Regions from separate parts of the Thermoanaerobacterium sp. PSU-2 genome, predicted to be linked through region 1. Evidence: predicted binding sites of a transcription regulator. Region 1 holds the regulator's gene; the other holds the start of a gene.
The links. Region 1 encodes HrcA, which represses chaperone genes, less so after heat shock. Its sites were predicted from a motif close to ATTAGCACTCANNNNNNNTGAGTGCTAAT; they were not measured.

Region 2: the regulator HrcA is predicted to act here: its motif matches at 3,922-3,950, upstream of groES (co-chaperone GroES).

What each region holds. Positions count from the first base shown of each region.
Region 1 is NZ_MSQD01000006.1:57,029-62,745, forward strand. Features, by position in the region: gene dnaJ (molecular chaperone DnaJ) at 1-247, opposite strand, end outside; gene dnaK (molecular chaperone DnaK) at 300-2,144, opposite strand; gene grpE (nucleotide exchange factor GrpE) at 2,170-2,769, opposite strand; gene hrcA (heat-inducible transcriptional repressor HrcA) at 2,796-3,830, opposite strand; gene hemW (radical SAM family heme chaperone HemW) at 3,924-5,060, opposite strand; gene lepA (translation elongation factor 4) at 5,047-5,717, opposite strand, start outside.
Region 2 is NZ_MSQD01000001.1:151,434-157,150, reverse strand. Features, by position in the region: gene BVF91_RS00900 (hypothetical protein) at 1-344, shown strand, start outside; gene BVF91_RS00895 (S8 family peptidase) at 361-1,602, opposite strand; gene BVF91_RS00890 (hypothetical protein) at 1,901-2,086, shown strand; gene BVF91_RS00885 (hypothetical protein) at 2,203-2,394, shown strand; gene BVF91_RS00880 (hypothetical protein) at 2,767-3,771, shown strand; gene groES (co-chaperone GroES) at 3,971-4,255, shown strand; gene groL (chaperonin GroEL) at 4,269-5,717, shown strand, end outside.

The DNA of each region.
Region 1 (5,717 bases):
AATCTCCTTGGTTGAAACCACCTTGATTAAATGCTGCATCGCCAAATTGATCATACTGAGCTTTTTTCTGAGGATCTGACAAAATCTGATATGCTTCATTTATTTCTTTAAACTTTTGTTCTGCCTCTTTATTGCCAGGATTTAAGTCAGGATGATACTTCTTTGCAAGAGTTCTATAAGCCTTCTTTATATCTTCATCACTGGCATTTTTATCAAGGCCTAATATTGCATAATAATCTTTTGCCATACACATCACCTGCCTTTCTCAACATGAATGAGAACCAGGATTGCCCTGGTTCTTATTTATTATCTTTGTTGTCATCTTCCATCCTATAGTCTGCTTCATATACATTCTCTTTATTAGATGCTCCACCACTGCCACTATTATAGCTATTTGTCTGACCTGTGCCGCCTGCTTGTTGATATATGCGGGAAGATACGTTATAAAATGCTTGTGACAATTTTTCTGAAGCACTTTTTATAGCGTTAATATCGCTACCTTCAAGAGCTTTTCTTACATTTTCTATCTCTTTATTTATATCATCTTTTTCTTGTTGTGTCATCTTGTCCGCCAAATCTTTCATGGTCTTTTCGGCTTGGTATATCAATGAATCTGCATTGTTTCTTACTTCTATCTCTTCTTTTCTCCTTCTGTCTTCTTCTTCATGCTGTTTCGCTTCATTCATCATTCTGTTTATCTCTTCTTCGCTTAAGTTAGAAGAAGAAGTGATCGTTATGTTCTGAGATTTTCCTGTACCCAAATCTTTTGCAGAAACATGGACAATGCCATTAGCATCAATGTCAAATGTAACTTCTATCTGAGGCACTCCTCTTGGAGCAGGTGGAATTCCAGTCAATGTGAATCTTCCAAGTGTCTTGTTGTCCCGAGCCATCGGTCTTTCACCTTGCAAAACATGTATCTCAACAGATGTCTGTCCATCCGCAGCAGTAGAGAATATCTGGCTCTTCTTTGTAGGAATTGTAGTATTCCTCTCTATTAATTTTGTGAATACGCCACCAACTGTTTCAATTCCAAGAGAAAGCGGTGTAACATCCAGCAATAATACGTCTTTAACTTCGCCTCCTAATACACCACCTTGAATTGCAGCCCCTATTGCAACACATTCATCTGGGTTTATGCCTTTGTGCGGTTCTTTGCCCATTATCCTTTTTACTGTCTCTTGAACGAATGGTATTCTCGTCGAACCACCGACTAATATCACTTTATCAATGTCTGAAGGACTAAGCTTCGCATCGCTTAATGCACGGTTTACTGGTTCAACAGTAGATTGCACCAAATCATTAATAAGTTCCTCAAATTTTGCTCTTGTAAGATTTACATCTATGTGCTTAGGGCCTGTAGCATCAGCTGTTATAAAAGGCAAGTTTATGTTAGCTGTCATAGCAGAAGAAAGTTCTATCTTTGCCTTTTCCGCCGCATCTTTAAGCCTCTGCATTGCCATCTTGTCGTTTCTCAGATCGATCCCATACTCTTTTTTGAAGTTATCTGCCAGCCAATCCATGATCCTCTGGTCAAAATCATCACCGCCTAAGTGGTTATTACCACTTGTAGCCAATACTTCGAATACCCCATCGCCTATCTCAAGTATAGATACATCGAATGTACCACCGCCTAAATCGTACACCATTATCTTCTGATTGCCTTGCTTGTCAAGCCCATATGCCAATGAAGCCGCAGTAGGCTCGTTTATAATCCTCTTTACATCAAGTCCTGCTATCCTACCTGCATCTTTGGTTGCCTGCCTTTGGCTGTCATTGAAATACGCAGGAACTGTTATTACAGCTTCTGTAACCTTCTCTCCTAAGTACGCTTCAGCATCAGCTTTTAATTTCTGCAGTATCATTGCTGAAATCTCTTGCGGTGTATAACTCTTTCCATCAATAGTTACTTTGTAGTCAGAACCCATATGTCTTTTTATAGACATAACTGTCCTTTCAGGGTTTGTAATAGCCTGCCTTTTTGCGACTTGGCCTACTAATCTTTCACCTTCTTTTGTAAATGCTACAACAGATGGAGTTGTCCTGGCCCCCTCTGAGTTTGGTATGACTACCGGCTGTCCTCCTTCCATCACAGCTACGCACGAAAAAGTTGTGCCAAGATCAATTCCTATAATTTTTCCCATAATCTATTCCTCCTATTCCTATACTTTATTTTGCTACTTTGACCATACTCGGTCTTATTACTTTATTATTAAACATGTATCCTTTTTGAAAAACTTCAATTATTTCATTTTCCTTCTTATCCTCTACCTCTTCCTGCATAACAGCATGATGTTTGTATGGATCAAAGATTTGACCTAAAGACTCTATCTCTTTAACACCCAGTTTTTCCAAAACACCTTTAAACTGCCTGTATATTAAATTGACACCTTCTTTAAAGGAAGCTATTTCTTCACTGTCACCATGAGATGCTTCGAGAGCTCTCTCAAAATTATCTACAACAGGCAGTATTTCCAAGATTACTTGTTCTTTGCCATACTCAACAAGATCAGCTTTTTCTTTTTCTGTCCTTTTTCTGTAATTTTCAAACTCTGCTTTTAATCTTTGAGCCATCTCTAAGTATTCATTTGCTTCGTCTTCTTTCTGCTTAAGCTTATTTTTCAATTCTTCAATTTCTCCTTCATTGTTTTTTTCTTCATTTTGATCGGAATTTTCCGTCCCAATGCTACCTTCATTATCATCTTGAGGTCGGTTAGCATCGGATGTATTGTCTTTTAAGTCTTCTTCTAAATTGCTTTTATTTACCATCGTATCTTTTTCTCTGTCCAATTGTTTCACCTCTTATTTTCTTGATATATATATGATAAGACTTTCGACAATTCATTTGACATATTATTTATTTCGTTTATAAGCCTTTTGTAATTCATCCTTGTAGGTCCAATAATGCCAAAAGTTCCTACAATCTCGCCATTTATCTTATAAGTAGATTTGATTATGCTTAAGTCCCACATCTCTTCAAACTTGCTTTCACTGCCAATAGTAACATCGATGGAATCATCTAAAGGCTCCAACACTGAATTCATAATGTCTTTATTGTCAATCAGATCGAAAAACATCTTAGCTTTTAACAGATCCTTGTACTCAGGAAAGTTGAGAATATTTGAAATACCTTCCGAATACAAGTCTGTTTCATCCATTTGCTTTAAACCATTTATGATAGTATCTGTAATCTTATCTATGATTCCAATAGCACTGCCAGACTCTTTTTTTATCTCATCTCTCAACGTCTGATTCATTTCTCTTTTTCTTTTTCCTATCATTTTATTGTTGATTAGATTGTTTAAAAACTCAAACAAATTATTGTCAATGTTGTCCTTTAAGCTTATCAAATAGTTTTTCATGATGCCTGATTCTGTCATAACAAGAAGTATCAATTTGTTTGCATCAACAGGCAATATCTGTATTCGCTTAATCGTGTTTTCATCAATTCGAGGCATTTTAACCACTATAGTATGGTTAGTAACGGTAGATAATAGCCTGGCATATTTTTTCACTATATCATCTATCTCAGCAAACACCTCATCAATTGTCTCTACTTCATCGTCACGACTTTCATTCAAATAGTGCTCTAATATATTATTAACGTAAAATCTGTATCCTTTGTCAGATGGTATTCTACCTGCAGATGTATGAGGCTGTTCAAGATACCCCATCTCCTCAAGGTCAGCCATCTCATTTCTGATCGTTGCTGAACTTACACCAAGGTTATACCGTTTTGCGATTGTCCGAGATCCAATTGGTTCTGCCGTCAAAATATAGTCATTAATCACAGCTTCTAAAATTTTTTTCTTCCTATCATCTAACGGCATATTCACCACCCCAAGTTCTATTGTTAGCACTCTTAGCTTGAGAGTGCTAATCACGATTTAAAAATACCACTATTGTGGATATTTGTCAATACTTTAAAACAAAAAATCCTCAAACACATTATTGGATATATCCACACCTTTTGATGTTAATTTAAGGACATCTCCTTCTTTAACTAATAAGCCTAATTCCATATTTTTATAAATAGCATCTTTAAACACAGAAAACATGCTTTTCCCAAATCTCTCTTTAAAGTCATTATCATTTACTCCATCCATCATCCTAAGGCCTAAAAACATAAACTCAGACATTTGATCTTCTAAAGACAGTTCATCAACATCGTCAACCGCATGTCCATCATTATTAATCACGTCTATGTACTTTCTAACATTTTTTATATTGCCAAATCGCTTATTTCCTACAAATGAATACGCCCCAGGTCCAAAGCCCAGATAATGCAAATCCAACCAATACAGCTTGTTGTGTCGGCATTCAAATCCAGGCAATGCGTAATTCGAAATTTCATAATGTCTGTATCCACTATTCTCTAAAAGCTCTGCACCATAGTGGAACATCATCAATTCGTATTCATCATCAGCAGGCTTAACTTCATTTCTTTCATACATATCGTAAAGCATCGTTCCTTTTTCTAATATAAGTCCATAACAAGAAATGTGTGATGGCTTTAATGCGATTACGTTTGTCAATGTTTCTTTAAAATCTTCAAAAGTCTGATTTGGCAGCGCATACATTATATCTATATTTATGTTGTCAAAATATTTAGATGCCAAACCATAATTTTCAATAAAATCACTTACCGTGTGTATCCTTCCTATAGCTTTTAACAAATTGTTTTGCCAAGACTGCAAACCTATGCTTATTCTATTTACACCTGCTTTTTTATATGACTTAAGTTTTTCTTCATCTATTAAGCCAGGATTTAATTCAATGGTGATCTCTGCATCTTGGCTTAAGCTGTAGTTTCCGTAAATTTCGCTCAATATTTCTTCGATGTATGAAGGAGGCAAGACATTCGGCGTACCTCCTCCTATATACACAGAAGTGTATATATCTTTAAGTTCCTCTTTTCTCGTTTTAATCTCCTTTATTATTGCTTTTTTAAACGAAAAAAAGCTGTCTTCCATGTTTGCATAAGAATTAAAATCACAATAATAGCATTTTCTCTTGCAAAACGGAATATGAACGTATATACCAGATCTAATCATTGTCATCATCAAGCTTTAAGATTGACATAAACGCTTCTTGCGGAATTTCAACTTTCCCTATTTGTCTCATTCTCTTTTTGCCCTCTTTTTGCTTCTCTAACAATTTTTTCTTTCGCGTAACATCTCCGCCATAGCACTTTGCCAAAACATTTTTCCTCAATGCTTTGACAGTTTCCCTTGCTATTATCTTTGAACCTATAGCAGCTTGTATAGGAATTTCAAAAAGATGGCGCGGTATATTTTCTTTTAACCTTTCTGTCATCTTTCTGGCTCTTTCATAAGCCTTATCCTTATGGACTATCATAGACAAAGCATCAACTATCTCACCATTTATAAGTATATCCAATTTCACAAGATCTGATGTCTTGTAGCCTTTTAGCTCATAATCTAATGAAGCATATCCTTTTGTCCTGGATTTTAAAGCATCGAAAAAATCATATATTATTTCGTTTAACGGAATATCGTACTTAATAAGCACTCTAGTAGGCTCAAGGTAATCCATTCCTTGATAAACGCCCCTTCTATCTTGACAAAGCTCCATTATAGGGCCTACGTACTCTGTAGGAGACATTATTGTAGCAGTAATTATAGGTTCTTCTATATGATCGATGGACGTGGGCTCCGGCAAATTTGCTGGATTATCCAGTTCAATTACTTCTCCGT
Region 2 (5,717 bases), on a different contig from region 1:
CTGTCATTGCACTGAATGCACTTTTGGCTGCTTCGGATATTATTTCATTTTTCCCAGCTATATACAATATTTATGCTGCTGAGCCAATTTCCCTCGAAGCACCAAATGAAAACAACAAGCTTCCTAAGCTTGTATTTCCTCCGCCAACCGGCATAAGTATGGATACCTTTTTTGGCTTTACATTGCTTTCTATTTTTACGCTATTAGGTTTTTCCAATCTTCAGTATCTGTATGCGATTTATGCGGCACTGACGTATACATTCATACCGGGTGCTACGGCTAACCTGATAAGAGGCTTGCCGACGCCGATTCCAGCTAATGAAAATGACGTAAAAAAAGATTAAAGTATGAGGCAATACCTCATACTTTTTTTAATGCCATTTCTATATTTATCATTCCATATCCTTGCGAATAGTACCTGTAGTGGTCAACATTTGTTGTAGTCGACTTTAAAATATTTTTTACTTGGTAATTTGTCAGTGATGGATTTTTCTCCAAAAGCAGTGCGGCAGCACCTGCTACAATTGGTGTTGCCATTGATGTGCCAGACGCTGTTCTGTATGATTTGTTGAGAAGGATGTTGTCGTCAGTCCCTAAAGGCACATTTCCTGATGCAGTTGATACGATCTTTACACCGGGTGCTACTACGTCAGGTTTCGGCAAGAATGCAGATCCTCTTCCTGAAAAATTGGCAATTTCATCGTCTGAAGTGTCAACAGTCCTTTTGTCATCAACTGCACCAACTGTTATAACATTCATGCTGTTTCCTGGCGATGTGACGGAGTTTATAGATGGTCCTGAATTACCGGCTGCTACTACAACGACTAAGCCACTTCTCCAGAGTCTATCTACTCCTTTGACAAGTGGGTCTAAAAAAGGCGGCAATGATGGCGTTTCACCGATGGAAAGCGATACGATTCTTATATTGTATTTATCTTTGTTGTCAAGTATCCACTGCATACCTGTTAATATATCTGATGTTGAGCCGCTGCCTCTGGAATCTAAAACTTTTACTGATACTATATTTGCTTCAGGCGCTACACCTTTGTACTTGCCATCTGATAAATAGCCACTGGATGCGGCATCACCTGCTACATGTGTGCCATGGCCGTTGTCATCGTATGGACTTTTTTTTCCGTTTACAATGTCGTGGAATGCAATTATCCTGTTTTTGGGCTTAGTGAAGTCTGGATGAGGGTAAATTCCTGTGTCTAAAAAAGCGATTGTGACACCTTTACCAGTGTATCCATGATCATTTGCCTCTCTTGATTTGATTTCTTGTGTGGCGATGTTAAGCTGTGTTTTTACAGTTGAATCTTCGGCTATAAATTTGATACCTTTATTTTTTGCGATGCTGTTTAGCTTGTTGCACGGTATGTTTACAGCCCAACCGTTAATAATAGGCAGTTCGTACTTTATCGTTCCTCCAATTGATTCTATCTTCTTTTTAAGCGCATCGTATGGCAAATTGGAATACACAATAGCGCTAACACACTCACTTCTATATGTGGAAGCTTTTCGTAGTAGCCTCGAGTCTATTTTGCTTTTGGGATAAAGGCTTTGAATAACACCTGATAAAATTAGCGCAGAAATTATATCCATAAATTGAATCCCCCTTTCTTATATCAGAATATGTTTAAGGCAAATTTTTGTTAGTTTTTAAATTGGGAGTGTCACAAATATTGGCGGTGTCATATTATGTATTAGGTCAAAAAGACCTGACATAAATCTTGCGAAAGGGGGATATTTATATGCCCACAGAGAAAGGTGCATCATGGATAGGCGGTGGATGGTTCTGGATTATAATTATAATACTTCTTATCTTCTTGTTTGTACCTGGCTTCATAGTTGAAGAGCCTAAAGCTTGATTAAATTTTAAATTTTTAAAAGGAGGATTATTATGGCAGGAACAAGTTCAGTATTTGGCGAAAGCAATTTGCTGTTCTTCTTCTTAATTCTCGTTGTCCTTATGGGCGGCGGATGGTTTGGCGGAGCATGGTCAATGGAAACATTGCTGTTCTTCTTCGTACTGTTAGTCATAATCATGGACGGTGGAATGGGATTATTCTTGAATCAAGTCAAATAAAGTAAATGGTCCTATCTTGCGGTAGGACCATTTGTTTTACATAAAAAACGAAATCAATATCAATAATCAAAAATAAGAATATAATGAATTAAAGTAAATTAAATGGAGCTGATCTTATGAATATATCTGGAAATACGCTTCTATTCTTTTTTGTCATATTGACTGTCGTAATGGATGTAAAGTTTGAATTCGAAGATTTGCTGTTTTTCTTTCTTTTGTTAGTCGTCTTGCAACAAGACAAACCGCGGAAAAAGGCAAGACGCTTTTTATGGTCATTAGCCACCATGAATTTCAGTAACAATATTTAACACATCACGTATAATGTATTAGGTCCTTGAGGCCAAAAAATAAAGGAGGTTTTTAGTATGCCTGAAGGAAAAGGAGCAGCATGGGGTGGCGGATGGATCTGGATCATAATCATAATACTAATAATTTTCCTCTTTGTACCTGGAATATTTGTGGTCGATAAATAATGTGAAGGGGGTTTTCATATGCCTGAAGGAAAAGGAGCAGCATGGGGCGGTGGATGGATTTGGATCATAATAGTGATCCTTATAATCTTCTTGTTTGTCCCAGGTATTTTTGTGGTGGATAAGAAATAAAAGCATGGGGCAGGTGATAATAAACCTGCCCTATACATATATTATTTAAGAAGTATTTAAAGAAGTGGGGGATTTGCCGTGGATAAAGAAAAATTACTAAAGGTATTGATAATTGAACTTTTCATAATATTTTTTATAAGGTTTCAAATTTTTGATGGCTTAAGCATTGAAGGAGAAAGGCAGCTTTTAAAGAAAAAAGAAGGGGAGGAAATTGTGGAACACGATAAAGATGATAAAACAGAAAGTAAAAAGAACGACGAGAAGAAAAGCGATTTGGATATATTTGAGATAATAGAGAAAAGCAAAAACTTTATGGGAAGCGTAAAACCGTATCTACACAGGAAAGAACAGTACTACATAGATATATTCACAAAAATTGCCGAGATACTTGAATGCCACAAACAGTTGATGGAATTTAATCAAGAAGCCGAAATGCAAGAAGATGACTTCGATCAGATCGGAATGTTAAAAGCGGTAAAACCATATATGAAAGAAGATAAGCAGATAATCATAGACAAATTTATAAAGCTTCATGAAGGGATACAAAATCTAAACGAAAAAATGAAAAAATACGAAGTGGAAGGAGATAAAAATAACATTATAGATAAAATTCTGGACATTTTTGAAGCGATAAAACCTGTTATTCCAGATGATAAAAAGGATATGGCGGAGAAAATCATAAAAAACATAAAGCTTGTAGAAGCTTTGAACAAGGCTGAAAGCATTATGAATTCAAAAAATAGTGAATCAAGGCGCGAGAAGGTGGAAGGAAGCGATAAAGGCGATGTGAAGTATAATTTGTTTGACAGATCTGAAGAAGATAAAAGGATAGAAGAAACCAAAGATGCAAAAGATGTCGTAAGTGATGAGATAGTGGAAGATGTAAAAAGCAATGATGTGGAAAGGGAAATAAAGGAGGACGATGTACCGAAAAATCTTGGACTTACAGAGCAGCAGTCGGAAGTGGTAAACGGTCTTAAATCAATGCTTACGAAAGAACAGCAGCAGTTTATGTACAACATGATAAATTATCTGAAACAACAAAGTTCAAATGGCAATGTAAATAATGTTGCAGGCAGCTAAAGCCTGCATTTTTTTGCGTAAATTTAATATTAATCGTATAATTAGAAGATAAATGGGAAAAATCTATAATAATCGTCTAAAACGGCAAAAATTAGAGGAATTTGGAGTTTGCCATGAACTTGTAATTAAACTAATATAAAAAGTGTGATGATTAGCACTCGCCATGAATGAGTGCTAACAAAATTCGAGGAGGGATATTATGAGATTAAAACCACTTGGTGACAGAGTTGTAGTAAAGGTTACTGAAGCCGAAGAGGTAACAAAAGGCGGCATTGTATTGCCTGGCACTGCAAAAGAAAAACCTCAACAAGGTGAAGTACTTGCTGTCGGCTCTGGTGAATACATAGATGGGAAAAGAGTCGAGTTGGAAGTGAAAGTTGGAGACAAAGTAATATTCTCAAAATACGCTGGCACAGAAGTAAAACTTGATGGAGAAGAATATCTTCTCTTAAGGCAGAGCGATATATTAGCTGTAGTAGAATAAGGAGGTAGAAGAAATGGCAAAGAAAATTTTGTACGGTGAAGATGCAAGAAAGGCTTTGGAAAGAGGCGTAAATGCTGTTGCCAACACAGTTAAAGTAACATTAGGACCAAGAGGCCGTAATGTTGTTTTAGATAAAAAATACGGTTCACCAACAATTACAAACGATGGTGTTACAATCGCAAGGGAAATTGAATTAGAAGATCCTTTTGAAAATCAAGGCGCACAGCTTTTAAAGGAAGTTGCAACAAAGACAAATGATGTAGCTGGCGATGGTACGACAACAGCCACTGTATTGGCACAAGCCATGGTATTGGAAGGATTAAGGAACTTAGCTGCTGGTGCGAACCCAATGCTTTTAAGACGCGGCATGGCAAAAGCTGTCGATGCTGCTGTTGAAGGATTAAAAAATATTTCAAAGCCAGTAGAAGGAAAAGATTCTATAGCACATGTTGCATCAATTTCAGCGGCTGACGAGGAGATCGGCAACTTAATAGCTGAAGCAATGGATAAGGTCGGCAAAGACGGTGTAATAACAGTAGAAGAATCAAAGTCAATGAACACGACTATTGAAATAGTTGAAGGAATGCAGTTTGACAGAGGATATATTTCACAGTACATGGTAACTGATACAGACAAGATGGAAGCAGTTTTGGACGATCCTTTAATACTCATCACAGACAAGAAACTTTCAAATATCCAAGACTTGTTGCCACTTCTGGAGCAAGTAGTACAACAAGGAAGGAAGCTTTTGATAATTGCAGATGATGTTGAAGGTGAAGCACTTGCAACATTAGTAGTAAATAAATTAAGAGGCACATTTACATGCGTTGCAGTAAAAGCTCCTGGATTTGGTGACAGAAGAAAAGAAATGCTTCAAGACATAGCTATCTTGACAGGTGGTCAAGTAATATCTGAAGAAGTAGGTCTTGATCTCAAAGAAGCTAAAATAGACATGCTTGGTCGTGCAAGACAAGTAAAAGTTACAAAAGAAAACACTACAATAGTTGACGGCGCAGGAAATGCTGCAGACATAAAGAACAGAATAAATCAGATAAAAGTTCAAATCGAAGAGACGACATCAGATTATGACAGAGAAAAACTGCAAGAAAGATTGGCTAAGCTTTCTGGCGGTGTTGCAGTAATTCAAGCTGGTGCTGCTACAGAGACAGAGCTTAAAGAGAAGAAACATAGGATAGAAGATGCTCTTTCAGCTACGAGAGCTGCTGTGGAAGAAGGTATAGTTCCTGGCGGTGGCACAGCACTGTTGGATGTCATACCAGAAGTACAAAAAGTAGTTGACTCTTTAGAAGGCGACTTCAGAACAGGTGCTCAGATCGTGCTTAGAGCATTAGAAGAACCAGTAAGGCAGATAGCAAGAAATGCTGGTGTAGACGGTTCAGTGATCATTGAGAAGATAAAAGAATCAAAAGATCCTGCTTTTGGTTATGATGCATACAAAGAA